Regions from separate parts of the Shewanella sp. SG44-2 genome, predicted to be linked through region 2. Evidence: predicted binding sites of a transcription regulator. Region 2 holds the regulator's gene; the other holds the start of a gene.
The links. Region 2 encodes MetJ, which represses methionine synthesis genes. Its sites were predicted from a motif close to TAGACGTCTAGACGTCTA; they were not measured.
Positions count from the first base shown of each region.

Region 1: metA (homoserine O-succinyltransferase) is a predicted target of MetJ. The motif match lies at 8,065-8,082, and genes of this name have one in related genera.

Region 1 covers NZ_JACJEU010000009.1:97,365-114,152, reverse strand. The annotation lists gene galE (UDP-glucose 4-epimerase GalE) at 1-365, opposite strand, end outside; gene phhA (phenylalanine 4-monooxygenase) at 718-1,515, shown strand; gene H5181_RS09575 (4a-hydroxytetrahydrobiopterin dehydratase) at 1,589-1,927, shown strand; gene tyrR (transcriptional regulator TyrR) at 2,092-3,630, shown strand; gene H5181_RS09565 (fumarylacetoacetate hydrolase family protein) at 3,868-4,854, shown strand; gene maiA (maleylacetoacetate isomerase) at 4,953-5,603, shown strand; gene H5181_RS09555 (nucleotidyltransferase family protein) at 5,590-6,270, shown strand; gene ompW (outer membrane protein OmpW) at 6,518-7,165, shown strand; gene H5181_RS09545 (SDR family oxidoreductase) at 7,245-7,988, opposite strand; gene metA (homoserine O-succinyltransferase) at 8,350-9,294, shown strand; gene H5181_RS09535 (GGDEF domain-containing protein) at 9,390-11,351, shown strand; gene H5181_RS09530 (acetyl-CoA C-acyltransferase) at 11,662-12,852, shown strand; gene H5181_RS09525 (CoA-acylating methylmalonate-semialdehyde dehydrogenase) at 13,017-14,510, shown strand; gene H5181_RS09520 (acyl-CoA dehydrogenase family protein) at 14,676-15,833, shown strand; gene H5181_RS09515 (enoyl-CoA hydratase) at 15,884-16,666, shown strand; gene H5181_RS09510 (enoyl-CoA hydratase/isomerase family protein) at 16,666-16,788, shown strand, end outside.
Region 2 covers NZ_JACJEU010000004.1:234,730-251,517, forward strand. The annotation lists partial or broken gene H5181_RS04990 (glycerophosphodiester phosphodiesterase family protein) at 1-17, shown strand, start outside; gene H5181_RS04995 (TAXI family TRAP transporter solute-binding subunit) at 349-1,302, shown strand; gene H5181_RS05000 (TRAP transporter permease) at 1,506-3,539, shown strand; gene H5181_RS05005 (DUF1850 domain-containing protein) at 3,539-3,943, shown strand; gene H5181_RS05010 (manganese-dependent inorganic pyrophosphatase) at 4,029-4,952, opposite strand; gene H5181_RS05015 (YhcH/YjgK/YiaL family protein) at 5,333-5,794, opposite strand; gene H5181_RS05020 (alpha/beta hydrolase) at 5,900-6,955, shown strand; gene H5181_RS05025 (LON peptidase substrate-binding domain-containing protein) at 7,169-7,747, shown strand; gene H5181_RS05030 (pseudouridine synthase) at 7,860-8,840, shown strand; gene H5181_RS05035 (tetrathionate reductase family octaheme c-type cytochrome) at 8,935-10,329, opposite strand; gene H5181_RS05040 (DUF3373 domain-containing protein) at 10,392-12,104, opposite strand; gene H5181_RS05045 (cytochrome c) at 12,253-12,582, opposite strand; gene H5181_RS05050 (sulfite exporter TauE/SafE family protein) at 12,939-13,679, opposite strand; gene metJ (met regulon transcriptional regulator MetJ) at 13,754-14,068, opposite strand; gene metB (cystathionine gamma-synthase) at 14,278-15,447, shown strand; gene H5181_RS05065 (bifunctional aspartate kinase/homoserine dehydrogenase II) at 15,578-16,788, shown strand, end outside.

The DNA.
Region 1 (16,788 bases), on a different contig from region 2:
CTGAACACTAGGTTTTTAACGTTATTTTCAGCCATGACTTGGCATAAAATGATAGTGCCAGTGACGTTATTTTCGTAATATTTCAATGGTTGTTCGACTGATTCACCGACCGCTTTTAATCCTGCAAAATGAATGACGGATTCGATGCTGTGATCGGTAAAAACTTTTTGCAATAAGGCTTTGTTTAGAATGTCGCCTTGATAAAACGTGACATCTTTACCCGTAATGGCTCGAACCCGCGCCAATGCTTCAATACTGGAGTTTGATAGATTGTCTACGATGACCACTTCCTGTCCGGCCTTTAATAGCTCTACTACGGTATGTGTACCAATATAGCCAGCGCCACCGGTTACCAAAATTGTCATAGTTTAATCGTCCTGTGAATTAATGAATCAAGTTATAAGGCTGGTTGATTTTTGGTGATCAACATTTATCAGCTTAGTTAGAGAAAGGGCCTCTCATGTATTGTAAATTATCACAGCTCAATCGTCAGTTAAATTATTGATAGAACGTTTAAATTAATACTGGTTAGCTTGCCTGAAAATAGATTCAAAAGTGGTTCGAAAACAGCTTGATAGAGAGTGATAAAATGACGGTTGTATTTATTTGTTTACGATTAGCACTACATCATGGCAGGACAATAAACTGTGAGGGAGTTAACAAAACATCAGCCTTAGCACACTATGTAGGGAGTGAAGTTGACGTAAAGTGGAACCTATGAGTACAGCAACAAAGTATATTGCACACCAACCTGATGCCCAAGGTTACATTGATTACTCAGAGCATGAGAATCAATTATGGCAACAATTGTATCAGCGCCAAGTAACGAATATGCCGGGCCGTGCATGCCAAGCCTACTTACAAGGTCTAGATGCATTAGGCATGTCAGTTGATCGCATTCCACAATTGCCTGAAATCGATAAAGTGCTGCTTGATGCTACAGGTTGGAAAACCGCTGCAGTGCCAGCACTGATTTCATTTGGTCGTTTCTTTGAGTTACTGGCTAATAAAGAGTTTCCAGTTGCAACCTTTATCCGCAGTAAAGAAGAGTTTGATTACTTACAAGAGCCTGACATATTCCATGAAATATTTGGCCATTGTCCACTATTAACCAATCCATCATTTGCGCATTTTTCGCATATGTATGGCCAGTTAGGACTAGCTGCATCGAAAGAAGAACGCGTATTTCTGGCACGATTATATTGGTTTACCATTGAGTTTGGTTTGGTTCAGGCAAAAAATGAATCACTGCAAATATACGGCGGCGGCATTTTAAGTTCACCGGGTGAAACCATGTATGCATTAAGTGACAGTCCTGAACGTAAGCCGTTTGATTTACTCGATGTACTGCGCACGCCGTATCGTATTGATATCATGCAGCCAATTTATTATGTTATCGATCATATTGACTATTTAGATGAAATTGCCCGTATGGACATTATGAGTATGGTGACCAAAGCGCGTCAATTAGGCATGTTTGAGCCTAAATTTGCTCCAAAAGTCAAAGCCAGTTAACGATTTATTGCAGCTGAGCTTTAGCTCAACAATCTGCAAGTGAGACACTATTTAATTTAGCCAAGGAGTACAAATGAACGCATTAACCGAGATGAAGTGTGAAGCATGCCAAGCAGACGCACCAAAAGTAACGGATGCAGAGTTAGCAGAGCTTGTCGGCATGATCCCAGATTGGGGCGTTGAAGTTCGTGACGGCATTATGCAGTTAGAGCGAGTATATAAATTTAAAAACTTTAAGTTAGCGATGGCCTTTACTAATAAGTTGGCCGATTTAGCTGAAGCTGAGTTCCATCACCCAGGTATCTTAACCGAGTGGGGCAAAGTCACCGTGACGTGGTGGTCACACTCAATTAAAGGGTTACACAAAAACGATTTCATTATGGCTGCCAAGACCGACCAGTTGTTAGACTAGTTACTATCGCCATCCATTTCAGCATGTTACGTTAACGTAACATGCTGAAATAGTTTCTCTGTTACAATTCTACTGTAAACTTCACTTGCCACCGAAGCCATATCCCTCTAACGTTAAGCCAAATTTCCGCAATAAAACATTAATAAATAGGGAATCGTTACATTATGCGTTTGGAAGTTAGCTGTATCGATCGCGTGGGTTTAGCGAAAGACATCCTCGTCGTGCTTGAAAAACATGGTATTAACTTAATTGCCATTGATGCCAGTAATAAAGGTTTCCTGTTTTTGCAGTTTGCAGAAATCAGTTTCGAAACCCTGCGTGAGCTTATGCCACAAATTCGTAAAGTCGAAAGTGTGCATGATGTCCGTACCGTATCTTTTATGCCGTCAGAGCAAGAACATTACGCCCTAAAAACCTTACTTAAAACCTTACCCGATTCGGTGTTTTCAACAGACGCGAAAGGGCGGATCCGCATAGCCAATGAGTCGGCTTTATTGACACTTGGTATGGGCGAGCACGAAGTGGTGGGTGAGTCACTTAATCATTGGGTGCAAGGATTTAACTTTGCTCGTTGGATGAGTGAAATACCGGTGTTGGCGCAAGCCACACGAGTACAAATTAACTCGAGCGAGTATTTGGCTGAAATGCTGCCAATTTACTTACCCGATGACGATGATAAAACCATTTTAGCGGGTGCGGTTATTTCGCTAAAATCGCCCGCTAGAGTGGGTAAACAGTTTAATGCCCTGCAAAATCAAACTACTGGCTTTGATAATGTATTGGCTATCAGCGACAAAATGAAAGACATACTCAAGCAAGCCAAACGTATGGCGCAACTTGATGCACCGTTACTCATCACCGGTGAAACAGGAACAGGTAAAGAGTTGATGGCTCGTGCTAGTCATGACGCCAGCATGCGCCGCGAACATCCTTTTATCGCGATTAACTGTGCCGCTTTGCCTGATAGTGTTGCTGAAGAAGAGCTGTTTGGCTTTGTCAGTAATGGCACAGTCGTTAAACGTGGTCTGTTTGAAGAAGCAAAAGGCGGTACGGTGTTTCTTGATGAAATAGCCGAGATGTCTAAAACCGCACAAGTTAAATTATTGCGTTTATTACAAGACGGGACTTTTAGACGGATTGGTGGCGATGAAGAAGTGCGCGCCGATGTACGAATTATTTGTTCAACCCAAAAACACTTAGCTGAACTTTGCCAATCTGGTGAGTTTAGAGAAGATTTGTATTATCGAATCCATGTTTTAAGTTATCACATGCCATCACTGCGTGAGCGTCGTGTGGATGTGATTCCATTAACTGAGATGTTTTTAGAGCATTATAGTCAGCAGTTATCGAGTCCCTTAAGGCGTATATCGGCAAGTTGTCGCGATTACCTATTTACCTACGCATGGCCGGGTAATGTGCGCCAATTGAAAAATGCAATTTTTAGAGCGGTATCAATGTGGGATGGCTCAACAGAATTGACTGTTGAACAACTTAAATTACCTTCATATGCCGAAGGATTTGGTTATTTCGATGAAGAGTTTGAGGGCACGTTAGACGAGGCGATGAAAGAGTATGAAGCCAGTTTATTACGTCGGTTATATCCCGCGTACCCAAGTACACGCCAATTAGCCAAAAAGTTAGGTGTGTCTCACACCGCTATTGCTAACAAGTTGCGTGATTACAGTATTAGTAAGAAAAAGTAATGTAACGATTTAATGCCAGCCAAGTGCTGGCATTTTGGTCATTTTAACGCTGATAATCAGTGCTGACGTGGCCTTTTATGTTTTGTAACGAATAATTTACAAATCACGATTAGCACCACAAAAATGTGATTTGGTACCTACTATAGGATTTTCCGTCTCGATCGGTTATTTCTATGGTTAGATTGAGAGTCTTGTCTCAAGTAGGACGCAGATCTCACCCAGAATTTAGGAGCAGTAATGAAACTTGCAAGTTATCACAACGGACGTCGCGACGGCCAATTGATGTTAGTCAGTAAAGATTTGACCAAAACAGTCGCGGTACCCGCTATTGCTCATACTATGCAGCAATTATTAGATGCTTGGGATTTGTTATACCCACAACTCAATGAGTTGTATGAAGCACTAAACGCCGGTCAAATGGACAATGCAGTAGATTTTGATGAAGCACGTTGTTTATCACCTTTACCACGAGCCTACCAATGGGCCGATGGCAGTGCGTATGTTAACCATGTTGAGTTAGTACGCAAAGCACGTGGCGCTGAAATGCCAGCATCGTTTTGGACTGATCCTTTAGTGTATCAAGGTGGTTCTGACAGCTTTATCGCCCCTAAAGCGGATATTCAAATGGCCAGCGAAGAGTACGGTATCGATTTCGAATCAGAAATCGCTATTGTTACTGATGATGTTGCCATGGGTGTTAACAGCGAAGATGCGACTAAACACATCAAATTATTGATGTTAGTTAACGACGTATCACTGCGTAACTTAATCCCTGGCGAATTAGGTAAAGGCTTTGGCTTTTTCCAATCTAAGCCATCTAGTGCATTTTCGCCCATTGCGATTACTCCAGACGAGTTAGGTGATAAATGGCAAGACAGCAAAGTACATTTGCCGTTGGTGACTCATTTAAACAGTGAACTATTTGGTCGCCCGAATGCCGGCGTCGACATGACGTTTAACTTTAGCCAGTTAGTAGAGCACGTGGCTAAAACACGTCCATTAGGCGCAGGTGCAATTATTGGTTCTGGTACTATTTCTAACTACGATCGCAGTGCAGGTTCAAGCTGTTTAGCGGAAAAGCGCATGCTTGAAATCATTGCCGACGGTAAAGCCTCAACACCCTTTATGCATTTTGGCGACACTGTTCGCATTGAAATGTTTGATGATAACGGTGTGAGCATCTTTGGTTCTATCGATCAAAAAGTGGTTGAATACAAAGCTTAATATTTTGAAAGCGATGTAAATCGAAATATAAAGGCAATAGCGGTAAACCGTTATTGCTTTTTTATTAGGCTGAATAAAACAAAAGTAAGGGAATTGACATGAAACTCTATGGCTATTGGCGTTCAAGTGCGGCATATCGGGTGCGTATTGCGTTAAATTTAAAGCAGTTAACGGCAGAACATATTTCAGTTCATTTGGTTAATAATGGCGGAGAGCAACACTCAGAGGCTTATCATCAACTCAATCCCTCGGATCTTGTGCCAACGTTTATCGACAATAATGAGTCAGGCGAGATTAACTTATCGCAATCGTTAGCGATTATGGAATACCTCGACGAAAAACACCCTCAGCAACCGTTACTTCCTAGTAATATTGAGCACAGGGCCATTGTTCGAAGCATGGCTCAAGCCATCGCATGTGAAATTCATCCATTAGATAATCTTCGAGTATTACAATATTTAGTTAACGAAATGGGCGTATCAGAAGCAGATAAAATGCGTTGGTATCACCATTGGATACACCTTGGTTTTGCCGCTTTAGAACAGCAGTTAAGCCAATATTCAGGACGTTTCTGTTTTGGTGATACTCCTTCGTTGGCCGATATTTGTCTGATCCCGCAAGTGTATAATGCCAAACGCTTTAATCTAGAGCTTGCAGCGTATCCTAATATTGTCAGAATTTGGGATGAGTGCCATAAGTTACCTGCATTTGTTGATGCTGCGCCAGAACAACAGCATGACGCGACATAAGCAAACTTTGTTTAATCTGCCCTTGTTTAATCCGCCCCAGTTAAATCTGCCTCAGTTAAATCAAGTGGCCATTGATCAGTTACAACAAGGACAGGCTAAACGATTGTCCTTGTTGTGGCTGTGGTTGCAACAAGATGAAACCAGACTGGCTGCGTTAATGGTGTGCCAGAAAGTGATGCAACAACAAGGGATCACCGATTGGTTAATTAGCGCGGGTTTTATCCGCAATTTAATTTGGGACAATTTGCACGGCTTAGCTTCACAAGCCTTAAACGACATTGATGTGATTTACTGGCGCGATAACAATCCATCTTCCGCAGAAGATCAAGCAATACAAGCGATGTTGATTAAACAGATTGATTTGCCTTGGTCGGTGAAAAATCAAGCGAGAATGCATCTTAGAAATGGTGATATGCCCTATATTTCTTGTGCTGATGCCATGTCTTTTTGGCCAGAAAAACAAACGGCTATAGGGGTAAAATTAGTCCCCTGCGATGACCATACAACAGCTGAATTTCAATTGCAGGTAATCAGTGTGTTTGATTTAAGCTGTTTGTTTGATTTGTCCTTAAGTCCAAACCCAAAGCGTGACAAGGCTATTTTTAATCAACGTGTGCTTCAAAAGGAGTGGTTAACTCACTTCCCCAAACTATCAGTCACTGAATAGTCATCAGCAATAATTCCCATGATCAACCCCACAAAAACCTAACTATAAAATACCTCTTTCATCTCTTTTTGTGTTTATTTTGTGATCTGCTTCAAATGCTTTGCATCTAATTAGGTACCCCTATATAGGTACTGCAATTTTGTTGATCTGAATCAATGATATTAGCGATTAACTTCAGTAGGTTGGCCGAAAATGTTGAGGATGCACAGAATTGCATCTAGTTGTCATTGCCAAGGAGTGTTAAAAAATGAATAAGAAAATTACCCTAAGTTTAGTTGTTGCTTCTTTATTAACTACTGGTTTTTCATTTGGTGCTGCGGCCCATCAAGCAGGTGATATTATTGTTCGTGCTGGTGTGGCGATGGTTGCTCCAAATGAGTCAAGCCCAGTAGTCGCAAATATTGCTGAATTTGGCGTGGATCATGATGTCCAATTAGGGTTAAATTTTGGTTATATGCTAACTGATAATTTGGGCATTGAATTATTAGCCGCATCGCCTTTTAGTCACGATGTGTCACTGGGTGAACTCGGTAAAATAGCCGATTCAAAGCAATTGCCGCCAACGCTGGTAGCGCAATATTACTTTGGAGATTCACAGTCTGCTTTACGTCCCTACATTGGTTTAGGGATTAACTTTACTAACTTCTATGACAGTGAATTTACTCAAGAAGCGAAAGATCTAGGTTTAGATAATTTGAGCTTATCTAACTCTTGGGGCGTTGCAGCTCAAGTTGGACTTGATTATCAAATTGACAAAAAATGGTTAGTTAACGCGTCTGTTTGGTACGCACAAATTTCAACGGATGTGAGCTTTGACATGGGGGCAGACCATGTTGTGGTTGATACCGACATTGATCCTTGGGTTTACATGGTCAGCATCGGTTATACTTTTTAAGCTAGCGTAAAATACGTTAGAGAAGAAACAAGAATATGACAAACAGGAACCTGCGGGTTCCTGTTTTTGTTGATGGCGTTTATTGAGACTTTTTACGCGGTTTCCAATGGCGGGTATTGTAAATGTACTCTGGTAATAAACGATTTATCCAAGCGACAACACGCCAGCGTTTAGTGACATAAACTCGCCGTTTGCCTTTTTGTAATGCCGTGATGATTTGTTTCGCCACTTTATCGATAGGCGACAGGAGCAGTTGTGTATTCAAATGAACGGCTTTATCAAATAACCCTAATTGAATATCACTAATGGTAATAGGCAGCTTTAATCGTTGCGCATGCATACTCAAGCCTTGCAGGTAATTTTCAGCAAAGGCTTTAGACGCATGATAAGCCACATTAGGGCCTCCACGTTGACCGGCTATTGAGTTAATGGCGGCAAGTTGGCCATAACCTTGATCGCACATTAATTTAAAAATACAGTTATTGGCAGCAGCAAATCCCATAACGTTAATATTGATGGCGAGCTTATCAATTGCCCAAGGCAGGGAAGGGTCGTAGTCATTGACACCAGTATTAACAATCACCAAATGGGCGCCATTATGTTTGGTCCAAGCAGTATTAAGCTGTGTAATTAGCGTATCAGGTTGATCAATCGCTAACGGATAAACACTCACTTCACCTGGCAGACTTTGACTAAACTCGTTAAGTGATTCAGGGTCGTTAACAAAAAGCACTAACGAAACTTGCTGTGCAGATAACTGTCTGGCTAATGCTTGGCTCAGTTGCGAGCTGGCACCAATAATCATCGCTGTCGCTGTAGACATGATTCATCTCATCAAAAATAATGACTCATAATAGAAATAACATCAGTTGATAACAAGCGAGAAAAAAATTCAACTTAAGACGTGTAGACTTCTAGCCATCCGAGTGTATGATGGTTATCTAACAGATTGACCGCTATTAACGTTAACAATAAGCCATTCTGCCGCGGTGTAGGCTGGTTGAGCATGCTAATGATGTTTGCAAGCGACATCAGACATTCGATGATGGCCACGGTTTTCAGCGACAAACTGAATGTTGAAACTGTGACATAACAGACATTAACGTTATTGTGAAAAGGCTGGTTGGTTAACCGAACGTTGGTTAATCAAGTACATGTATTTAATTAATCTAAAGGTGAGACGTATGCCGGTTCGAATTCCAGATAACCTGCCTGCAGCAGGTATTTTAGAGTCAGAAAATATCTTTGTGATGTCTGAAACCCGAGCTGCTAATCAGGACATTCGTCCAATGCGGGTATTAATCTTGAATCTAATGCCTAATAAAATTGAAACAGAAACCCAGTTATTGCGATTACTGGGCAATACGCCCCTGCAAGTTGGGGTCGATTTATTACGCATTCATGATAAAGAATCAAAGCATACATCAGTGGATCACATGAATACCTTTTATCGTGATTTTGAAGACATCAGAAATAACAATTACGATGGTTTGATTATTACTGGCGCGCCGTTAGGGCAAATTGATTTTAAAGATGTGGTGTATTGGGACCACATTCGCGAAATTATTGACTGGTCACAACAACATGTCACTTCGGTGCTGTTTCTATGCTGGGCAGCTCATGCTGGTTTGTATCATCTTTATGATTTACATCGTCAGTTATTAGCGAATAAACGTTCTGGTGTATTTAATCATCGTAGAACCAGCGACCCACACCCGCTATTGCGTGGTTTTGATGATGAATTTTTTGCACCGCACTCACGATTTGCAGAAATGGATATTGAACAAATTCGTCAACATCCAGATTTAGAAGTACTGGCTGAATCAGATGAGGCTGGCGCGTATATTGTGCTGAGTCGTGATAATCATAATGTGTTTGTTATGGGACACCCAGAGTACCAAAAAGACACACTGAATGAAGAATATGTGCGCGATGTTGGTGAAGGCCTTAATCCAGATATTCCACAAAATTATTACCGTCAAGATGACCCCACACAAGATACTATTGTTCGTTGGCATAGTCATGGCAGCTTATTAGTCAGTAATTGGCTCAATTATTATGTTTATCAGCTAACGCCATATGACCTGTCTGATATGAATGCTAAAACACCATGGGAAAGTAAAAAGTAAATTTGAATATAGTTTCACCAGCGTTTTAACGTTGACTTCGTTTCGATAAAAGCTATTGTTAAACTTAGATGTTTTTATTGTAAGGTCGAGGTTAAATGGTTAAAACCAAGTTGATGATATTATTGGTGTGTGCAATGAGCTGGCCGCTAACGTCTTGGGGGGCCGGTGATGTTTTTAGTGACGTTAATGACACTAAAATGAATGGCGCCAATGTTAGTAATAGTACTGTTAGCGATAATATCGTTAGCGACAATACTGATAGCGCAACAATTACTGATATCAAACAACAGTTAGCCACATTAGACTTACCACAACAACGAATTGACTTTTTACAACAACAGCTACAACAAAGTGCTCAATGGCCGATTGAACAGCAAGGCCAGTTGTTGCATTTGCTAGCAATAGAGCAAGAAGTTAACAGTGATCTTGTCGCGGCAATTGACAGTTATACTCAGGCAATTAAATTACTTACACCACATCCTCTTAGTCAAGAACTGGTCAAAAGCTATCTCGAACGCTCATTCATACTTTACCTTCAAACTAACGACACCCAAGTTTATTGCCCAGATCGTGAAGTGGCGATTACATTAGCCCGTCAGCTTGGAAACGTTGATATCTTGGCCGAAGTGTTAGCTCAAAGCGCGTATTGTTATAATAAACCAAGTGATTTTGGCGAAGGTCTGAAAAGGTTAAATGAAGCATTAGCGTTAGCACAACAGCATCAATTAGGACTGAGCCGCCAAGCGATGATATTTAATGCCACCGCTGCTATCTATCGTGACAATGGTTTAAACCGTAAAGCCTATGAATATTTTAACAAAGCTTATGGCTTTTGGGAGCAAGCCCAAGATAAACAAGACATGTTTAATATGTTGCATAACATGGTGGGTGAATCGATTAAATTGGCCATGTGGGTGGAAAATAAAGCCCATTTAGCCCAAATGCAGCAGTTAGTTGAACAATCGCCAGAGTTTGCTGACTTTGATTTTTTCTATCAATTTAATACTGGCATTAGCTGTTGGGCCCAAGGTTTATTTCAAGAAGGTATTGATCATTTTTTACGAGCATTAGCGGTGCAAGATACAACCCAAGAAAAATACTTTGTCGACGCCACGCATGCATGGTTGGCATTGAGCTATTTTCGCCAACAACAACCAAATAAAGCTTTTAAGTATGCTGAAATATTTTCTGGTTCGGCGACTTATGACGGCCATTCCAATGAACTGAAATTGATGATTGCTGCCATTATTGATTACGCCAATGGGTCGAGTAATCTTGGTATGAATAAGCTTTTGGATACCATCGATTTACAAAAAAAGAACTTTGCTAATATTATTAATAATGATGTGGTTAATTCATCATTAGACCATAATCTTACCGTGGCTGAGTTCAATAATCGTCTGCTCGAAAAGCAATTGGCAATCAATAAGCTGAATTTAGAGGCCGAAATTGATTCTCAAAAAATTACTAACTTATCAATGGCAATCGCAGTGCTAATTGCATTGGTGTTATTGGTGGTGGTCATTTTCTTGTGGCAATCTCGCCGACAATTTAAACGCCGCTCTCAAACTGATTATTTGACGGGTATTGCAAATAGACGTCATACCTTTGAACAGGGTAAAAAGCGCTTTTATCAGGCTAAAAAACATAATCGATCACTAGCCGTTATTATGTTCGATATCGATAACTTTAAAGCCATTAATGATCATTATGGTCATGATATTGGCGATTTAGCCATAAAAGCGTGTGGTAGACGAGCACGCAATTGGCTCAAGAAAAACGATATTTTAGGTCGCATCGGTGGCGAAGAGTTTTTAATTATTTTACCTGATACAGAGCAAGCACAAGCCGTTGAAATAGCCGAACGATTGCGAACCAGTATTGAGTCAAACCAGTTTGTGTTTAACGATGTTAAAATGAATTTCACTATCAGTGTGTCTGTCGCGATGTTAACCCCGCAAACTCATGAGCTTGTCGACATTATTAAACAAGCCGATTTAGGCTTATATCAAGCAAAAGACAACGGCCGTAATCAAGTCGTGGTTGTCGATCATTAACCCTCCCTAAGTGCCGATGCAGTTGTTTGGTCGCTTCGGCTACTTTCTACTTAGACTAAAGTTTTACGCTCAATAAATCACTCAACAGTAATCATGTTACTGATAAATAGGTATTGATATATATCATAAAAACAATATCTTACATCAAATTTAAACGTGACATTCTTAAACTGTAAATCTTCACTGACAATTCCTATTAATTAACATCTGTATTTAGACCATTTTTTACTTGCTTTACGTTCGCGTCAACGTCAAAGTGATATCCATATTATTGATGTTAATTTTTTAAGCGCAGTAAATTGGAGTGGTTATGAGTACAGAGCAAACAGGTCAAGATATCGTTATTGTTGCCGCGAAACGTACACCAATGGGTGGGTTTCAAGGCGCATTGTCTGAGGTAGCTTCTCCAGTATTAGCTGCAACCGCTATCAAAGGTCTTATCGCCCAAACGGGGATCAGCGTTGATGCTGTTGACGAAGTATTGATGGGTTGTGTATTGCCAGCCGGTTTGGGCCAAGCACCTGCTCGCCAAGCGACGCTAGGTGCGGGTTTACCGTTAAGCGTTGGCGCAACAACAGTCAATAAAGTTTGTGGTTCTGGTATGAAAACCGTCATGTTAGCGCACGATTTAATTAAAGCTGGTAGCAGCCAAGTTGTGGTTGCTGGTGGCATGGAAAGCATGAGCCAAGCACCATATTTACTCGATAAAGCACGTAGCGGTATGCGCATGGGCCACGGCAAAGTCATGGACCACATGTTTTTAGACGGCCTTGAAGACGCTTATACCGGTGGTGCAATGGGCACATTTGCCCAAAAAACCGCTGATGACTTTGGTTTAACTCGTGAGCAAATGGATGATTTTGCATTAGGTTCGCTCGAAAAAGCCAATGCAGCGATTAACTCTGGCGCATTTAAAGACGAAGTCGTGCCAGTAACCATTAGTACGCGCCGTGGCGACGTGACGGTAGAGATAGATGAACAACCTGGTAATGCTCGTCCTGAAAAAATCCCGACATTACGCCCTGCATTTACCAAAGACGGTACGATTACTGCGGCCAACTCAAGTTCAATTTCGGACGGCGCTGCAGCGTTAATGTTAATGACACGCGAAAAAGCACAGCAATTGGGCTTAAGCGTATTAGCGACCATTAAAGGCCACACCACTCATTCACAAGAACCGTCAATGTTCACCACCGCACCCGTTGGCGCAATGCAAAAACTGTTCGATAAAGTGCAGTGGAACAAAGATGACGTCGATTTATACGAAATCAACGAAGCGTTTGCCATGGTCACCATGTTAGCTATTTCTGAGCTGAACTTAGATGCCAACAAGGTCAACGTTAATGGCGGTGCATGTGCAATGGGACACCCAATTGGTTGTTCTGGAACGCGTTTGTTAGTCACATTGATTTATGCCTTAAAAGCACGCGGCCTTAAGCGCGGCGTGGCATCGTTATGTATTGGTGGCGGCGAAGCCACAGCAATGGCGATTGAAGTGTAAATAGACAATACAAGTTAAGTTCGACAAGACCACCGCACAGGTAGATGTACACGCAGCCACTGTTAGTGAGACTGACAAACACAACAAATCGCGTCACCTGTGCAGTAACTCAATACGAGTGATGTTATTCACTCATAAGATGTCCAAGGATCGAGGAAAACAACATGATCACACAAGTTAAGCATTATATTGATGGCGAATTCACTTATGGCAGCGGAGATCGCAATATTGATGTGACCAACCCGGCCAATAATAGCGTTATTGCTAAAATTAATTGCGCTACCACTGCCGAAGTTGAGCAGGCCATTCACAGTGCTAAAGAAGCATTTAAAACGTGGAAAGAAGTCCCTGTGTCTGAACGTGCGCGCGTCATGTTGCGTTACCAACATTTACTCAAAGAGCATCACGACGAACTGGCGACCATTTTGGCGCAAGAAACCGGTAAAACATTTGAAGATGCTAAAGGCGATGTATGGCGCGGCATTGAAGTAGCTGAACATGCTTGTGGTGTTGCGTCGTTAATGATGGGTGAAACTGTTGAAAACGTCGCTCGAAATATCGATACCTATAGCTACACTCAACCATTAGGTGTGTGTGCGGGTATTACCCCATTCAACTTCCCAGCAATGATCCCGCTATGGATGTTCCCGTTATCGATTGCTTGCGGTAACACGTTTATTTTAAAGCCGTCAGAACAAGATCCTATGACGCCACAGCGTTTAGTTGAATTGTTTGTTGAAGCAGGCGCGCCAAAAGGCGTGTTGCAACTTATTCATGGCGACAAAACAGCAGTAGACATCTTGCTAAGAGACCCAGCCATTAAAGCGATTTCGTTTGTTGGTTCTGTGGGGGTTGGTCAATACATTTACAAAACCGGTACCGACAATCTAAAGCGTGTGCAAGCGTTTGCAGGAGCTAAAAACCATTGCGTGATCATGCCTGATGCGAACAAGCAGCAAGTGATCAATAACATGGTTGGTGCCTCTGTTGGTGCTGCCGGTCAGCGTTGTATGGCGATTTCAGTCGCTATTTTTGTGGGTAAAGCTAAAGAATGGATCCCTGAATTAAAAGAAGCGTTAGCTAAAGTTCGTCCTGGTTTATGGGATGACAAAGAAGCTGCTTACGGTCCAGTTATCAGTCCAGCAGCAAAAGAGCGTGTACTAAAACTGATTGCTCAAGGTAAAGCTGAAGGTGCTGATTGCTTACTCGATGGAACCGATTTTACCGTTGCAGGTTACGAGTCGGGTAACTGGGTTGGCCCAACCATGTTTACCAATGTCACCACCGACATGAGCATTTACAAAGAAGAAATATTTGGCCCAGTACTGTGTTGTATGGAAGCGGATAACTTAGACGATGCTATCGAACTGGTTAACAACAGCCCATACGGCAACGGCACTTCAATCTTTACTGCATCAGGCGGCGCAGCGCGTAAATATCAACATGAAATTGAAGTAGGCCAAGTGGGTATTAACGTGCCAATTCCTGTGCCATTACCTTTCTTCTCGTTCACTGGATGGAAAGGCAGTTTCTATGGCGACCAACACGCCTACGGCAAGCAAGCGGTGCGCTTCTGCACCGAAACCAAAACCATCACAACTCGTTGGTTTGACTCAGAAGCCGTTAGCGGTCCTAACATGAGTATTGATCTTAAATAGGAATGATGTTTATTGCCGTGACGCCGTCACGGCAATATTTTTCGCTAAACAACAAGACCACCTTACCTCCCATTGCACCTAGTAATGAGTTAACTGCTTAAAGCGGTATGCGGCTAAGGCAATAAATGACCCAAGAGTCATCCAAGACAATATTAGGAGTCCAGCATGGATTTTAATTTAAACGAAGATCAGCGTCAGTTTGCTGATTTAGCCCGTCAATTTTCTGCCGAAGAACTCGCGCCATTCGCCGCCAAGTGGGACGAAGAACATCACTTTCCTAAAGACGTGATTCAAAAAGCTGGTGAGCTGGGGTTCTGTTCTTTGTACTCGCCAGAATCAGAAGGCGGTATGGGCTTATCTCGGTTAGATTCTTCGATTATTTTTGAAGAATTAGCCCATGGTTGTACAGCCACCACAGCAATGCTAACAATTCATAATATGGCCACTTGGATGGTGACTACGTGGGGCACTGAAACCTTACGTAAGCAGTGGTCAGAAGGCTTAACCACAGGGCAGTTATTAGCCTCTTACTGTTTAACAGAACCTGGTGCTGGCAGTGATGCAGCTTCATTGCAAACCAAAGCTGTGCGTGATGGTGATGATTACTTGATCACCGGTTCAAAAATGTTTATCTCTGGTGCGGGTGAAACCGAGCTTTTAGTGGTGATGTGCCGCACAGGTGAAGCAGGCCCTAAAGGGATTTCAGCGATTGCCGTACCTGCCGATGCGGCCGGTGTTACTTACGGAAAAGCTGAAGATAAAATGGGTTGGAACGCACAGCCAACAAGATTAATTAGTTTTGAAAACGTGCGCGTGCCTGCCGCTAACTTACTTGGCGAAGAAGGCCAAGGTTTTACCTTTGCGATGAAAGGCCTAGACGGCGGACGTATTAATATTGCTACCTGTTCAATAGGTACAGCGCAAGCTGCACTAACTCGTGCAACTGAATACATGAATGAGCGTAAGCAATTTGGTAAACCGCTAGCGGCATTCCAAGCATTGCAGTTCAAACTGGCTGACATGGCAACAGAATTGGTTGCTGCTCGTCAAATGGTACGTTTAGCGGCGTTTAAATTAGACACTCAAGACCCAGAAGCCAGCGCTTATTGTGCCATGGCGAAACGTTTTGCGACCGATGTAGGTTTCCAAGTGTGTGACGGTGCACTGCAAATTCACGGTGGTTACGGTTATATCCGTGAATATCCGCTAGAACGCCATTTCAGAGATGTGCGCGTGCACCAGATTTTAGAAGGCACTAATGAAATTATGCGCCTGATTATTGCTCGTCGTTTGCTCGCTAGCGATGCTCATCCAATCCTGTAATTAGCTGATCCACTCGTGACTCACTAGCTCTAGCATAAGGACATAGCATTATGACTGCACACCCTGCGATTCTTAAACATATAGTCGGCCACACGGCCATTTTGACCTTGAACAATCCGCCAGCCAACACCTGGACAGCAGACAGCTTGCAAGCACTGAAACACACAGTACTTGAACTGAATCAAAACAAGGACGTTTATGCCCTTGTGATTACCGGTCAAGGTGACAAGTTTTTCTCAGCAGGCGCTGATTTGAATTTGTTTGCCGACGGCGATAAACAAAATGCAGCCTCCATGGCAAAACATTTCGGTGAAGCGTTTGAAGCATTAAGTGCATTTAGAGGTGTTTCGATTGCGGCCATTAATGGTTATGCCATGGGTGGCGGGTTAGAAGTGGCATTAGCCTGCGATCTACGTATTGCAGAAGCGCAAGCCCAAATGGCATTGCCAGAGGCCTCAGTGGGGTTACTACCTTGTGCTGGTGGCACCCAAAACCTAACGGCTTTAGTGGGGGAAGGTTGGGCAAAACGGATGATTTTATGTGGCGAACGTATTGATGCCGCCAAAGCGGAGAAAATAGGCCTTGTTGAAGAAGTAGTAGGACAAGGTCAAGTCTTAGATGCTGCAGTGGCATTAGCCGCTAAAGTGGCTAAGCAATCACCTAGCAGTGTCAGCGTATGTAAAACCCTTATTCAAGCCGGACGAACTATGCCGCGGGCTCAAGCATTGCCGTTTGAGCGCGAAATGTTTGTGGACTTATTTGATACCGAAGATCAGGCTGAAGGTGTGAATGCCTTTTTACAAAAACGCACTCCAAACTGGAAGAACTGCTAATGACTCAAGATGTAATATTTCAAACCCAAGGCACGTTATCAGGTCAATCTATTGGCATGGTAACTCTGAATATTGAAAAAGCACTAAATGCATTAACCCTCGACATGGTTGCAGCAATGCAG
Region 2 (16,788 bases):
ACTGTATGAATATGTAAGATTAACTGTATTTCAGCCTTTCATTTAATGAGGGCGAACAGAATAGACTAAAAAGGTGCCGACATTGTTGGCACCTTTTTATTTCAATTAACTATACTCGTTGATGGCAGAGTATTTATTGCTTACTGCTCAGACTGCCCTAGAGCAAGTTGGTGATGAGAAATGCTAATGTTGCTATTGGTTTAATATCGAAGTAACTGAAATCACGGAATAAAGGCGATTTATAATGATGTTATTAGCCTTTAGTCTATATAGATTGCACTGGATGTCAGTGGTAGTGTAACTACACAATAATACTCATAACAATATAAAAAATAAGGATATTGCAGGATGAAATTAACCAAACGTTTTTGCATGATTGGCGCGGCTGCAGCGCTATCTATTAGTACGGCTGTTATGGCCGCGCCGACATTTATCAATATTCTCACCGGCGGAACTAGTGGTGTTTACTATCCTATCGGTGTGGCTTTATCTCAACTTTACAGCAATGGCATCGAGGGCTCTAAAACCTCTGTTCAAGCGACTAAAGCGTCGGTTGAAAACCTCAATTTACTACAAGCTGGACGTGGTGAATTAGCGCTTGCTCTAGGTGATTCAGTATCGGCAGCGTGGGAAGGTGATCAGGAAGCCGGTTTTAAAGCGCCGCTTAAAAAATTACGTGTTATTGCAGCAACCTATTCTAACTATATTCAAATTGTCGCCAATAAAGATGCTGGTATTAATAGCCTTGCAGATTTAAAAGGTAAACGTATTTCTGTTGGGGCGCCAAAATCAGGTACTGAACTTAACGCGCGTGCCATATTTGCAGCAGCAGGACTCAGTTACGACGATATGGGTAAAGTTGAGTTTTTGCCTTATGCCGAATCTGTTGAGCTGATTAAAAACCGCCAATTGGATGCGACTTTACAATCGTCTGGTTTAGGTATGGCAGCCATTCGTGATTTAGCCGCAACAATGGATATCAACTTTGTGGCTATCCCTGCAGATGTTGTCGCTAAAATTAATAATCCTGCTTATCAAGTTGGGGTGATTACGGCTAATACTTACGAAGGGCAAACAGAAGATGTGAGTACAGTTGCGATACAAAATTTATTAGTAAGTCACAGCAAGGTGTCTGATGAGATTGCTTATCAAATGACTAAGCTGATGTTTGAAAACCTAGACCGTTTAGGTACTGCTCACTCAGCTGCCAAGGCGATCAGTTTAGCCACAGCGGCAAAAGATCTGCCTATCCCACTACACCCAGGTGCAGAACGCTATTACAAAGAAGTGAATGCGCTATAAGTAATAGTATTAAGTTAACAGCGCTTGTTTGGTAAACCCAGCAAGCGCTTGTTTATTTCTGTCTTTCAACCATATTTGCTAACTTCCGTTTTAGATCAAGAGTGACTGATTGAGTCAACGTCATTGTTAATTGACTCATTTTTCTGAGCTGAGGTTATTAGTTGTAGTAAGTGTCGAGGCATACCATGAGCGATCCAACCCAAATTAACGAACCAGAGCAAGGCTTAAGTGCCGATACTCGCAACTGGCCAAAAGCCTTGTTTGCAGTAGCATTGATTTTTTCTATTTTCCAAATTACCACCGCGGCATTTCATCCAGTTTCGACACAAGTATTGCGCGCCGTACACGTGGGCTTTTTATTATTAGTGGTGTTTATTAGCTACCCAGGTATAGGCAAGAGTCAGCCATGGCAACCTTTGGCATGGATACTTGGTTTAGCGGGTATGGCTACCGCGGTTTATCAATGGGTGTTCGAAGCAGACTTAATTCAACGTTCTGGTGACTTAACCCAAAATGACATGATTATTGGTGTGGTGTTAGTCGCTTTAGTGTTTGAAGCCGCCAGACGAGTGATGGGAATTGCCCTGCCAATTATTTGTGGTATTTTTTTAGCCTATGGTTTATTTGGTGAGTATTTACCCGGTGAATTGATGCATCGAGGTTATGGTTTCGACCAAATAGTTAACCAGTTGGCCTTTGGTACAGAAGGCTTATATGGCACGCCAACTTATGTATCAGCGACCTATATTTTCTTGTTTATTCTGTTTGGTGCCTTTTTAGAACAAGCAGGCATGATCCGCTTATTTACCGACTTTGCTATGGGCTTATTTGGTCATAAAGTGGGTGGGCCTGCAAAAGTGTCGGTGGTATCTTCAGCACTCATGGGCACCATTACCGGTTCGGGAGTTGCCAACGTGGTCACCACTGGCCAGTTTACGATTCCGTTAATGAAGCGCTTTGGTTATCGGTCTGCTTTTGCGGGTGGGGTAGAAGCCACATCCAGTATGGGCAGCCAAATTATGCCGCCGATTATGGGCGCCGTGGCCTTTATTATGGCAGAAACCATTAATGTGCAATTTATTGAAATTGCTAAAGCGGCGATGATCCCCGCAGTATTGTATTTTTGTTCGGTGTTCTGGATGGTGCATTTAGAAGCTAAACGCGCCAATTTATCTGGTTTACCTAAAGACCAATGTCCAGATCCGTGGGCAGCAATTAAGTTGCGTTGGTACTTACTCATCCCATTATTTATTTTGATTGGCTTGTTGTTTTCAGGTCGTACACCGCTGTTTTCTGGCATGGTTGGCTTAGCACTGACTGCGATTGTAATTTTAGGTTCGGCCATTATTCTCAATCTATCATCTGCTGCTATGCGGTTTGCTTTTTGGATAGCATTAGGGGTGATATGCGCAGGCTTTTTTCAGTTAGGTATTGGGGTGATGTTTGGCGTTATCGCTATGCTGGTGGTGATTTGTTGGTTTGTTAAAGGTGGCAAAGAAACCCTAACATTATGTGTGCATGCGTTAGTTGAAGGTGCGCGACATGCAGTACCTGTAGGTATTGCTTGTGCGCTAGTGGGCGTGATTATTGGTGTTGTGTCACTAACCGGTATTGCGTCAACGTTTGCCGGCTATATTCTGGCTGTCGGCCAAGATAACTTATTCTTGTCTTTAGTGCTGACGATGGTGACGTGTTTGGTATTAGGTATGGGGATCCCGACCATTCCTAATTACATTATTACCAGCTCAATTGCCGCGCCAGCGTTACTGGATTTAGGCGTACCGTTAATTGTGTCGCACATGTTCGTGTTTTATTTTGGCATTATGGCAGACCTTACACCACCCGTTGCCCTGGCGTGTTTCGCCGCGGCGCCTATCGCCAAAGAGAAAGGCTTAAAAATCAGTTTATGGGCCATTCGCATTGCCATTGCTGGGTTTATTATTCCGTTTATGGCGGTTTACGACCCTGCGTTAATGCTCCAAAGTGGTGGTGCGCTAGAAACGATTTATGTTGTCCTTAAAGCTACGGTGGCTATCGGGATTTGGGGCGTAATATTTACCGGCTACTTATTACAAAACCTTTATTGGTGGGAACGTGTTTTAGGCTTTATTGCTGGTGGCAGTTTGATTATGGCGACACCGCTGAGTGATGAGTTAGGCTTTGGTTTGGCACTGGTGTTTATTTTGCACCACGTATGGCGTGCACGTAAGCTAAAACGTTTAGCGCAGGGCGAATAATGCTAGGGCTATGTTTGGGTTTAGCAGGCACAATATGGGCTCAAGTGCCTGCTGAACAGATGACATTGTCTTGGACTCACACTATTGAGAAAATTCGTTGGGCCGAAGATTATCGATTAACTAATGAAGGTTTTATTTTAGAACAAGCAAGGGTAAAAGGCAGTGGCGCAGGAATGGAGATCCCTGCCGATGCAGTGTTAAAAGATGGCAGTTGGCACTACAAACCGCATTTGCCTATTTTGCCAATGCTAAAGTTGGGCCGCACGCCAGAAGCAGGCGATTATCAGTTATGTGTGTCATCGACTCAGGCTGGGCAACAATGCCATTCTATGAGTTATTGGGTGGGTGAGCCTACCACTGAGCAGCCCTCCATTGAGCTATGGGGCTGTGATATACCAAGTTAGTTAATCGACATAATAGATAGGCGCTGAAGCATAAAAAAAAGCTGAATCAATTGATTCAGCTTTTCTTTAAGTTGCTTGCAGAGTATTACTTTGCAAATGCATCTTGCAGTGCAGGTACAACTTGTTTCTTACGGCTTAATACGCCGTCTAACCACACGCGGCCATCAACGGTAGGTTTACCGTAAGCGCGCTCAGTTAAGTCTGCTGAATCAGAAACAACTAACATTTCTGAACCTTCTTTCATGATATCGGTTAGCAGCAATAATACGCTGTGACGATTGCCTTCAACTTTCAATTTAGCAATATCAGCTTCTAAGTCAGCTTTGATATCGTCAAATACAGACAAATCGATAACTTCTAATTGGCCAATACCCACTAGGTTACCGTTCATGTTGAAGTCTTTAAAGTCACGCATAACAAGGTCACGTGCTGGTGTGCCTTCAACTGCTGATTTCACTTTAAACATATCCATGCCGAGTTCTTTAAAGTCTTCTATACCGGCGATTTTAGCTAACGCTTCAACGCAACGGATATCGGCAGTGGTACAGGTTGGAGATTTGAAAATAACCGTGTCACTTAAGATGGCGCACATCATGATACCAGCGATGTTTGCTGGAATTTCTACTTGGTAGAAATCGAACATCATTTTAATGACGGTGTTGCTGCAACCTACTGGACGGATCCAACATTCTAGTGGAGTAGAAGTGGTTAGGTCGCCTAATTTGTGGTGGTCGACAATACCGACGATAGTCGCTTGAGCGATATCATCTGGCGCTTGAGTAATTTCTGAATGGTCAACAATATAGACTTCTTCACCAGCGTAACTGGTTTTGTATTCTGGTGCTTCAAACCCAAATTTTTCTAAAATAAATGCGGTTTCTGGTGATAACTCGCCTAAACGGGCTGCAATTGCCGGTTCATCGATTTGGTTTTTTAAATATGCTAATGCTATAGCACCACAAATTGAATCTGAATCAGGGATCTTGTGACCCACTACATACATTGCCATTGAAAGACTCTCCTATAAAGTTGCCCTGATTTTAACAAGTATTGATCTTCATCGCATTAAAAAATACCACTTCAACGGTTCAACTTACCATATGAGTGTTATCCATAATGATATGCGTGTTTAATTGACAAAAAAAGGCCCCGAGCGGAGAGTCTCGGGGCTTTTTATATTTTACTCAGGGTAGGTGTATATTTGTCTTTAGCTTGGGATAACAACGTTATCGAAGTCTCTTTTCAGTATTCTATTGAGACTATCTCAAGTGCTCTGTCGAGGTGCTTCTTGTACTGGAATTAACTTTAGCAGACTTCTCTCAAATAGCGATTTTTTGCTAATAATTCAGCAGTAGGACTGAGTATTCATCATTTGTTAAGGCCATATCGTTATACCCGTACTTTTATCACCACTTTGCGAACTTTTTGTGGTGTTGGGCTGGTGCCTGGCATATGGATGTCGCCAGGGAAAAATAGTGCAAACATGCCCGCTTTTAGCGGAATAAACGCCGCATCATCTTTGTTAGATTCATAGTCGTATTCAGCATAGTCATGCTTGTCAAAATAAGGCTTAGAAGGTGTTTGATTGGCTAACGGTAAATAGCCAAATTCTTCTTCCCCGCTAACCACATACTGCACATCAATATACTGTTGATGAACTTCAAAGGGTTCGATTTCTTTAGGCTTAGTTTCATAGTCATTAACGATAACGAAAATATCTTTGCCTTCAAGCGGATAATTGCCCACAGCAAGCTGGCTAAAGTCTGTGTCCGCGAGATGGGCTAATGCTTTGGCTAATCTCGGGCTAAGTTGAGTGTATAGGTGACGATTTGCTAAAGTATCAACAATCATAAAAATTCCGTAAGATATGAACCACAAAAATATGCTAGCGTATTAGCGCTAAAGCATACAGTTTTACAAAGATAACAGCATTACAAATATAAGAAGGATTGTACATTGCCTGCATTACGTTTACTTGCTGGACCAACTGCTTACGAACAACTAGAAGCGAATGGCTTAGATCAATCATTGTTTACTCAGCTCTTTGCAGCATCAGGCGGACCTAAGTGGTTGGCGATAGCTGGCTTAGATAAATATTTATTTAGTGAGTTTTTTCAGGGGCGCGAAGATCCCCTTTATACCATGGGCGCGTCGTCGGGTGCGTGGCGTTTAGCTTGTATGGCGCAACAAGACCCATTAGCGGCTTATGAACGTTTAGAGCATTTTTATATTCATCAGAACTACGAAAAAAAGCCGACTCGTGAACAAGTCAGTGCCCAAGTATTACAAATTGTTGATGGCATTTTAGGTGAGCAGCAAGGCGCTGATATTATTGCTAATCCGTTAATTCGTCATCATATGGTGGCTTGTCGTGCCCGTCATTTAAATCGCATTCATGCCAAATTTGGCTTAATGATGGGACTGTCGATGGCTGCAGTAAGTAATGTGGTCAATCGTAAAAGCTTAGGCTGGCACTTTGAACGGGTTATTTTAAGCCATAAAGACGCCGCATCACCTTTTAGACGTTTGAAAGATTTGCCCACCAAACATGTCGAGTTAACCCAAGACAATATCCGCCATGGATTGCTAGCGACAGGATCGATCCCGTTACTACTTGATCCGGTAAAAGATCTGCAAGGCTCGCCTAAGGGTCATTATTACGATGGTGGCATAACCGATTATCATTTTGATATGCCATTGCCTGCCGCTACAGGCTTGAGTTTGTATCCACACTTTTACCCGTACATGAGCCCAGGCTGGTTTGATAAATCCTTATTGTGGCGTAAAGCGAAAGCGAATTATCACAATGGTTTAATTTTAGCGCCGAGTAAGCAATTTATTGCAAGCTTACCGTTTAGTAAAATTCCTGACCGTGAAGACTTTAAAAATTTAGATACTAAAAGTCGGATTGCCTATTGGCAGCAAAGCGTGCAACAAAGCCAGGTATTAGCTGACGAGTTTGCTGAAATTGTTGCTTCTGGCACTATTATGGATCGTATTGAGCGTTTATAAGATCCAATAAGTTGAATGTTTTTTGTACTTTTTTTGAAAGATAGTCGTATTAAACAAGGTCTATTGGAGTAGGGCGTAGCGAAAACGGGTGGTTATGTCGGTAGTAAGCATTATATTAGGCTACTTAAGTTGTTGAATAATTAACCACTGCTACACTTGTTTCATTGATTTGACTTTGGTTCAGTAACTTCACCTATGGTGTAGGAGGCTGTTATGCAAACAAAAGAAGTAGCATTACTGATTCAAGATGCTGTGCTATTACCCGGTGGACGACTTGAAATTAGAGTCGTGTCACCGAGTGATTTAGCCATGGTTGCCGATGTACTAAAAGGCCACTATGGTTTAGCTTTTGCGCCATTGAAAGTGAATAGCGAACTGCCTTGTTATATTACAGCAACCCAATGCAATATTATTGATTTCAATCAGTTAGAGGATGGTTCTTTAAGCATTGTTATTGAAGGCTTGCAGCGTCTTAAAATTTTATCTGCGGCACAAAAACGAGATGGTTGTTGGATTGCTCGTGCGCTCCCTTGCCCTAATTGGTGCAATGAGCCCATTGCGGGTGAGTTTGAAATTATCAGTGCCGCACTTGAACAATTTTATCAAGTGAATCCAGATTTACTGGAATTGTATTCACAAACTCATTTAGAAGATGCCGCTTGGGTGAGTCAGCGTTGGTTAGAGGTTTTACCTATGTATAATCGTGATAAGCTGATTTTAGTCGAACAACCTAATTGCCATAAAACTATGGATTTTGTGCTGCAATTACTAAAATCTCACGTGGATGTATAAGCGCAATATTGTGTTATCGGTATCGAGATAATCAAGATACATTTTCGGCCTAGCCTGATAAGATACCTTCTCGTTTGAACCTTACCTTCATCTTTATATAGCCAAGTTGTTTATGCCTAATTCATCAAACTACACTGCGGATCATCTTCAATCCTCTTCCCAAACACCAAACGCTGCCATTGCCGCTCAACCTTCGTATATTGTGTTGCCGCGTGCTAATGAATTAGCTGGTAAGCAATACCACACAGTACTTGAGTTTTTGATCGATCATTTTAAGCAAATCGATCCCAGTGTGTGGCAACAGCGTATCAATGATGGCAAAGTACATTGGCAAAATGGTGAGCTAATTACCGCAGAAAGTGCCTATCAAGCGACTGCCAAAGTGTATTATTACCGCGAAGTGCTATCCGAAACTAAAGTACCTTTTGCTGAACAGGTGTTGTATCAAGATAACGACACTATTATTGTTTATAAACCGCATTTTTTACCCGTTACCCCAGGCGGAAATTACGTCAATGAATGTTTAGTGCATCGTTTACGTATCGCCACTCAAATAGATACGGTCGCACCGGCGCACAGGCTAGATAAAGATACGGCTGGTGTGATGTTAATGACGCTCAATCCGCAAACACGCCATGCATATCATCAGCTGTTTTTAGATGACAAGATCACTAAAGATTATCAAGCAATCGCTAAATTAACGCCTACGTTGCTGAGTGAATTAGCCGATAATACTTGTACGCTTCCTATTCATTGGACGGTTAAAAATCGTATTGTGGCGGCAAATCCAAGCTTTACCATGCAGGTGGTTGAAGGCGAGGCGAATAGCCATTCTGAAATCAGTTTAGTGGCGGTAAAAAATGGTTTTGGCTTATTTGAGTTAAGTCCTATTACCGGTAAAACTCATCAATTACGTGTACATATGCAAAGTTTAGGCATGCCGATTTTACACGACCGCTTTTATCCAGTACTACAACCTAAAGGGCTGGACAACTTTGATAAGCCGTTGCAGTTGTTGGCTAAACGGTTGCGCTTTACCGATCCCATCAGTGCTATTGAACAAGATTTTCAGTGCCAAGGTTTGGATTTTTAGTTCGTTATTTAGCGAATAAAAAAACCGCCATCGTAAAGTCGATAGCGGTTTTTTTGTATCAGCTTATTGCTGTTGCAGTGAGCTTATCTGAGTATTAGTCAGCTTTTGTGTGTTTAATACCTTTACGATTTTTCATTGGGTCGCCATCATAACCAAGGGCTTTCCAGTCTAAACGCTCGCCTTTGTTGTGGCAGTCATTACACTGTAGTGCCTTGTCTTTTGGTGACACCATGTGGTTGATGCGCCACCACATTTCGGTTTCAACAAAGCCATGCTGACCACTGTATTTGAGTCCTTTTTCTACCATGGTTGGGTTAGCTTCCATGCCTAATTTTGCAGCTAAGTCCCAATCAAATTTATCCCAGTAGCCACCTTCACCGTACGTTTTAGGGGTTATCAGAATATTAAGTTTAGCATCATAGATTTGCTTACCCGTGTGCACTTTAAATGGGTAGATTTTAGCTTTAGGGTCGCGAATATCACCTAATGGATAAGCCAATTTAACCGTTTTAGTTGGGTCCATTTTATCGCCAGCCATATACGCATCGGCGCGGCCATTAAACCAGGCATATTGTGGTTTAACGTCTTTTTGCCAAATAAAGCTGCCTTTCTTTTTCATAAAGGTGTGCTTGCCGTATTGGTCTGTTGTTTCAGGAAGATCTTGTCCTGCCTGTGACCAATCCCAATGCATTTTGGTGGGTTCATTTTTAGCAAATGATGGTATGTGACAAGTCTGACACGCTACAGTTGCTGTGTGTGTATTGAGCTTTTTATTTTTATGAGGCGCAGCATCATGGCAATTTACACAACCAATTTTGTTTTCCCCTCCAGGTGATACGCCCATCGAGTTACCGGTAATTTGATGATTTTCAGTAACGTGACAAGTTTGACACTGGAAGTCATTTCCATCGGTATCCATGTGGACATCGGTCGCTTTGTCTGGATAAGACATTGATGAGTCTAAATCGCCGTGTTTAACCGCATCACCGCCGCCACCGTAAAAGTGGCAACTGCCGCAATTGTCACGCACGGGTGCACCTACATTTTGGGCAACATTGGCTAAATTGACTCTAGCTAAGGCCTCGCCTGCGCCCGCAGGATCTTTAATGTAAGTTCCCGTGGTGTCGTGGCAAACTAAGCAATCGACTTTGGTCATGTCTTTAAAGTCGAATGTTGAATCTTTCCATCCATAACCGGCATGACAACTGGTACAACGCGGTTCGTTACCCGATATTGATACACAAAAGTTGTTAATGCTGTTCTTTTTACCGCGCATCACAGTGCGGTCTGGTAGTTTTTGCTCTAACTCCCAAGTCCAATGTGAAGATTTCATAAACTCTTCAGCATGTTCTTTATGGCAGGTTAAGCATTGTGTCGTCACTTCAGGGCCATTAGCAAAAGGCCCTTTCAGCGCCTCTTTGTGGTTAAAGGCAGCCTGTGCGCTACTGCTTAATAACAGTAATACAGCCAGTGCTGATAATAATTTCATGGTGTTTGTCCTTACCCCTGAGATTGTGCTCAGGGGGGCCAAGTTAGAAGGTTAAGTTAGCGTTAGAAGTTAACGGTCAGTGAGGCATTGACGTCATAGGCGGTGTCAACAACTGGCAACATTGAGTACGCGCTACCGGCAATCACATCGTCAACCTTCATCGGTGCACCTACTGGTGAGCCACTTCCGGTATATTCATAGTCGTAATACAAACCAGCTAACTTGATAAACATTTTTGGATTAATATCAAAGATATAATAGGCTTCAGCAACATGGCCGCGAGTGGCTAACTTACTGCCGATTGGGTCGTCTTGTGCTTGGGTGAAGGGACTCCAGTATTTAGAACCGTAGTTATATTCCAAACCGAATTTGCCGTATGGTGCAGGAATTTGCATACCTACATAAATGCCGTAACCATCTTTGGTGTCGCTATCAACAGTTTCTTTTGGCACCATAATGATTTCAGTACCAGTGCTGTTCAACTCTGCTTCAAATACTGCATCGCTTAACATGCCACCGAACAAACCTGCATTACCGTTAGGTTCAGCGCGAGTCCATCCTAATGAGGCAAACATTTTCAGATCGTCATCGGTTTCATAGGCATAACCTAAACCACCTAAGTACATATCACCAATGACACCGCTTGGTTGTACACGGGTGACGAAGTTAAAGTTGTCAAACTTTTGCATGTCTTGATACATGGTTGGGGCAAAGATACCCGCCAGTTGAGTAGGGAATGCCATGGTGCCCGTAAAGCCATCATTGACATCTTTAGCACCGAATAAAGTGAACTGTAAGAAATGGTTACCGTCATTAATCACGTCGATATTAAACCCGCCGAGGTGGGTATCTTTAGTGATGATGTCACCAAATAATTCGCCATTGCCGTACTGTGATTCAAAGCCTTGGCCATAGCAAAAACGTACTGTTTGGCCTTCAATACCGGTAATATCACCCAAGTTGTAACCTAAGGTAAGACCATCGAAGTTAAAATTAACTAAGTGACCTGATGGCGTGCCGCCTCTGAGTTCATTTTCACGATAATGATTTGGTGGACCGTACGTTGAAGGACGACGTCCAATAGAAAGGTAAGTGCCACTGCCGTTAATGTCTTTCCAATTAAAATAGGCGCGCTCTACTTTTAACTCATCACCACTGGTGCTACCGCTACTGGTGCCGTCCATGGTGAATGAATTCCATGAGTCGAATACTTTAACCCCAGCAGAGTCTCCCCAGCTCTTAAACATGGTTAAACGTCCTGCAAAGCTGACGTTATCCCACACTTTAGCATCAATATTTAGGCGTAAGCGCGTGGTGTAAAATATATCGTTATCAATGTCTTGTTGGGTTTTCTGGCCTAACAGCATTGGCATAACACCTTGTAGCATACCGCTTTGAAACGCGCTGGCTAAATCAGGGTTTGCCATCATCATTTGGCCTAACGGTGAGGTAGCGCTATTTGGATCGCCAAACGCTCCTGACATGGCTTTAGCGCCAAAGTCAGAAAAGTTAACGTTCATGGCTGGGTTCCAAGTGACGTTTTGATAATGTAATGAATGTGCTTTAGTTCTAAAATCACCCGTAATGGCTATTCTGTCTAAAGCTGTGTGACGCTCGGTTTTATCAACTCGTGAATTTAAATAATCAAGATCTTCATTAATCGTAGCCAGTTGTTGTTTAAGATCGGCAATCTTTTGTGCATCTGTATCTGCTGCTAGGCTTGCGCCGCTCATAAAGAGCGCGTTAGCCACTAATATTGAGATGAGAGTTCTCATGGTCTTTCTCCCCTTGATTTGCCAAATAACATGGTCAATTTGGCAAATTTTTTGTGTCAGAATCCCTGAGGCTAAGCCTCACAGTTTTTTCGTTTGGTTTATTGGCTGATGTTTCGTTTAGAACGAAAAGATACTCAGCATTGATGATTTAGCCGCAGGTAGCTGGTTGGTCTGAATCGGCGGCGTGGTCATATAAGAACTGTTGAATGTCTTTCAGGTCTTTTTCTGATAAGGCTTCAAAAACGGCAGGTTTAGCTTTGTGCTTATCACGGGTGAAAAAACGATCCCATTGGCTCATAGTTTTAGTCATTGGGGTGAGTTCAAGGCCTTCACTGTTAGCGCTGTGGCAGGCTTTACATTCTTTTTTGTATAGGTGCTTACCTTTTTTAGGATTACCACCATCTGCGGCCATCACTTGGGTGCCAAGTGATAATGCCATAGCAACTGCGATACCAACTTTAATGTATGTGTTCATCATTTTGTCCTCTGTCGGGCTTATTAGGGTCGTGCTTAACAACATTTAATTATTTCTTTGCTGTAAACAATGTTACCTAAAAGTGGGTAGTGTTAATTTGAAGTAGATCATATCCATGAGAAAAATCTAATTGAAAAAAAGTTAATTGAAAGAAATCTAATGAACTAGTGTGATATGGATCTATTGCATATAGATAATGAGTTTGTTAGGGGAAGTGAAACGGTTTTTTTTGATACTTATTGATGGCGTTTTTTAGGTGAGAAATAGACTGCTTGATAAATAGAAGGGGAAGATTTTAATCATTGTTAGAAAACAAGCCCATTGATGGCTCGTTTTGTTTACAGGTGCAGAATAGTTGATTAGCTCATTAACGTGTTGGTCGACATAATAACTAACACGGTTGCACTAATACTACATAACACTAATGTGGCTATACGGGTTTTATCTTTATCAACGCGACCAATTAACTTACCCGAGACAAGATAACCAGCAACGACTGAAGGCAATAATAGCAGTGATAGCCATAAATGCTTCACTTCAACTAAGCCGACGATGGCTAAAATGGCTAGCGCTATTAATGAGCTAAACACGAAGAAGGCTGATAAAGCGGCTCTAAATTGACTTGGGTCTTGGCCTGCAAGCAAAATGGCCATTGGCGGACCGCCGATGGCTGCGATATTGCCAAATATGCCCGAAAATACCCCTGCGATAAATAAACTGAGACGATTAATGGGGGCGCTAAAGCGAAAAATGCTAAGAATAACAGCAATAAACACAATAGCTGCAATCACTAAGCCTAATATTGCTTGTGGGGCAAACAGCAATAATCCAGCGCCTAAAAACCCCCCAGGAATTCGCCCGAGTAAGGCATATTGCAAACCATTAAATTGTAAGTGACCACGCTCTCTAAACAAGGTCATTGCAGAAATGGCAAAGCCCATAACAATTATCGGAACTGGAACTAATTGAGGATTAACAATATACAGCAGCGGGCTTGCAACAACGGCTAACCCAAAGCCAATTAAGCTTTGAGTTAGCGCGCCAAAAAACACGATAATTGATGCCAGTATCAAGGTCGTTGGATCGATAAATGACATCATAAGTTCTCTTTAAAACATCACTGCTTCTTTATAGGGCAGTTTAAAAGTTTGTGAGGTAATCACTAATCAGTGAATTATTCGAGTTCTTCCCACTCGATACCCATATCATCCATTAACTTTTTCGCTTCACTTGGAATGCTATCAGGCTGATCTTTTGAAAGATCACCGTCATAAGGTAATGGTTGACCGGTGTACGCATGCAAAAATGCTTCGCATAGCAGTTCACTGTTAGTTGCATGGCGCAGATTATTTATCTGGCGACGCGTCCGCTCATCTGTCAGTACTTTTAATACTTTTAAAGGGATAGAAACCGTAATTTTTTTTACTTGTTCATTCTTTTTGCCGTGCTCGGCATATGGGCTGATATATTCGCCATTCCACTCAGTCATTAACTTACCCTTAACGATAAATACGCTGCAGATTTTAAACCGTTACAATCTCTAGTCAAATTATTGCTACTATTTAATCCCGATTGCAAATAGATTTCTTGATGTTTAGACGTCTAAACGTCTATTTTGGTTGACGGATGGGGATCTCTTAGGTAAATTTGGACGTCTAGACATCTCTTTGTGTGTTTGTGAAACTTTAGGAGTCAACCATGACTAAGCATCAAAGCGCCACATTGGCCGTTCGCCAAGGTATTGAAACAGACACACAACATGGTGCTATCGTGCCACCGATTTATTTATCGACCAATTATTCATTCGATGGCCACAATAATCCACGCGAGTTTGATTACAGTCGTTCGGGTAACCCTACTCGATGTATTTTAGGCGATGCACTCGCCAAACTTGAACAAGGTGCAACCGGTGTAGTGACATGTACCGGCATGGCCGCGATTACATTGGTGACTAGCTTACTTGGTCCTGATGATTTATTGGTTGTGCCGCACGATTGTTATGGTGGCAGTTACCGCTTATTCACTAACTTGGCCAGAAAAGGCCAATTTAAGTTATTGGTCGTTGATCAAACTGACGCACAAGCGCTGAGCAAAGCAATAGCTCAAAAACCGAAAATGGTGTGGTTAGAAACGCCATCGAATCCTTTATTGCGCGTGGTCGACATTGCTGCCATTAGCCAAGCTTGCCATGACGTTGGCGCGTTAGTAACAGTCGATAACACCTTTTTATCGCCGATATTACAGCAGCCTTTGTTATTGGGTGCAGACATTGTTATTCACTCAACCACCAAATACATTAATGGTCATAGCGATGTGGTCGGTGGAGCTGTAGTGGCTAAAGATCCTGAAGTGGGTGAGTTGTTACATTGGTGGTCAAATACTCTTGGGCTTACGGGTTCAGCATTTGACAGTTATTTAACCTTGCGAGGCTTACGTACTTTAGCGGTACGAATTCGTGAGCATCAACGTAACGCACAAAAAATTGTTGAGTTACTCAACGCCAGTGATGTAGTGGCAAAGGTGTATTATCCGGGTTTAAAAGACCATCCAGGTCACGAAATTGCGGCAAAACAACAACAAGGCTTTGGTGCTATGTTAAGTTTTGAGTTAATCGGCGGCGAAGCGGAAGTGGTGGCATTTTTAAAGGCGCTGTCGTTGTTTAGTGTTGCCGAAAGTTTAGGCGGGGTGGAAAGTTTAGTCGCCGTTCCGGCCACTATGACCCATAGAGCAATGGACCCACAAGCAAGGCAAGAGGCTGGTATTAAAGAGACTTTATTGAGACTATCTGTCGGTATTGAAGATGCAGATGACCTCTTGACCGATATTCAAGCAGGCCTAGCAGCTGTTGCCGCGATAAAATCAGCTTAATTCGAGTTTAAGTTAGCTGTGGTTTCGACCAAATTGGGTAAAATAGCAAAACATGCACTTGCAACACTATTGGTTTCAAAATAGAAGTCTAGCAGTCGCAACAAAGTCGTAGTTGTTTAAGGAGTCAGTAATGACGCGAAGTCATTTACATAAGTTTGGTGGTTCAAGTTTAGCGGATGCAGATTGCTATCGCCGTGTTGCACATATTCTACTTACGCATGGTCAGAGTGATGATTTAGTTGTGGTATCCGCCGCCGGAAAAACGACTAACTTCTTATACAAATTATTGAGCCTGCGTGACAGTGGTCAGTTGTGGCAAGAAGAGCTGCAAATTCTGATCAGCTACCAGCAAACGTTAATTGAACAATTATTGTCAAACGAGCAAGCGCGTGATTTACGCGAACGTTTGTCTACCGACAAATCTCAGTTAGTCAGCTTATTATCTTTAGAGCAACGTAACGATTACCAATTAAACCAAGTGGTGAGTTTTGGTGAACGTTGGTCGGCGCGCTTAATGGCCGCTTTGTTACGAGAAATGGGCGTAGCTGCGACTCATGTCGATGCGTGCTCTATTTTGGTTGCCGATGAAGGCGCCGTACCCAATATTTTAGTCGCTGAGTCTCGTGACAAGGTACAAGCCTTATTAGCCTTGCACCCGCAAGAGCGTTTAGTTATAACCGGTTTTATATGCGCAAATCGCCACGGCGATACCTTATTACTGGGTCGCAATGGTTCTGATTTTAGTGCCACTTTGATTGCCAGCTTAGCTGACATTGATCGTGTAACCATTTGGACCGATGTTGAAGGGGTGTTTAATGCCGACCCTAACAAAATTAATGATGCGAAATTACTCAAGAGTATGTCATTAGCTGAAGCTGACCGCTTAGCGCGCCTGGGCTCTCCTGTATTGCATTCTCGGACCTTACAGCCACTGTTTAATACTGAAGTGAGTTTAGCGGTACGCTCAAGTTATGCTTCACACACTGACTTTACTTTAATCGCGCCACTGAGTTCATCAGCGAGTGCGCCTGTGGTCACTAACTTAAATGAAGTGGTGTTGTTTAGTTTTAAAATGAACGCAGATATTGAACCGTTACTGGCCATTTTGGATAAAGCAGGAATCACGCCGTTAGCTTATTGGTCGCTAGCACAACATAAGTTTGAGTTGGCGTTAACGCTTGAAAGCCAGAAACAAGTGCAAGCTTTGCTCACTCAATACAGCAGCGAATTTTTGATTGAAGAGTTGAGTGCCCAAACTGACTTAGGCCTAGTGGCATTAGTCAGTGCTGATGCTCATCACTTTAGACGCAGTTTTGCCCGACTACTCAGTCGTGATGCCAA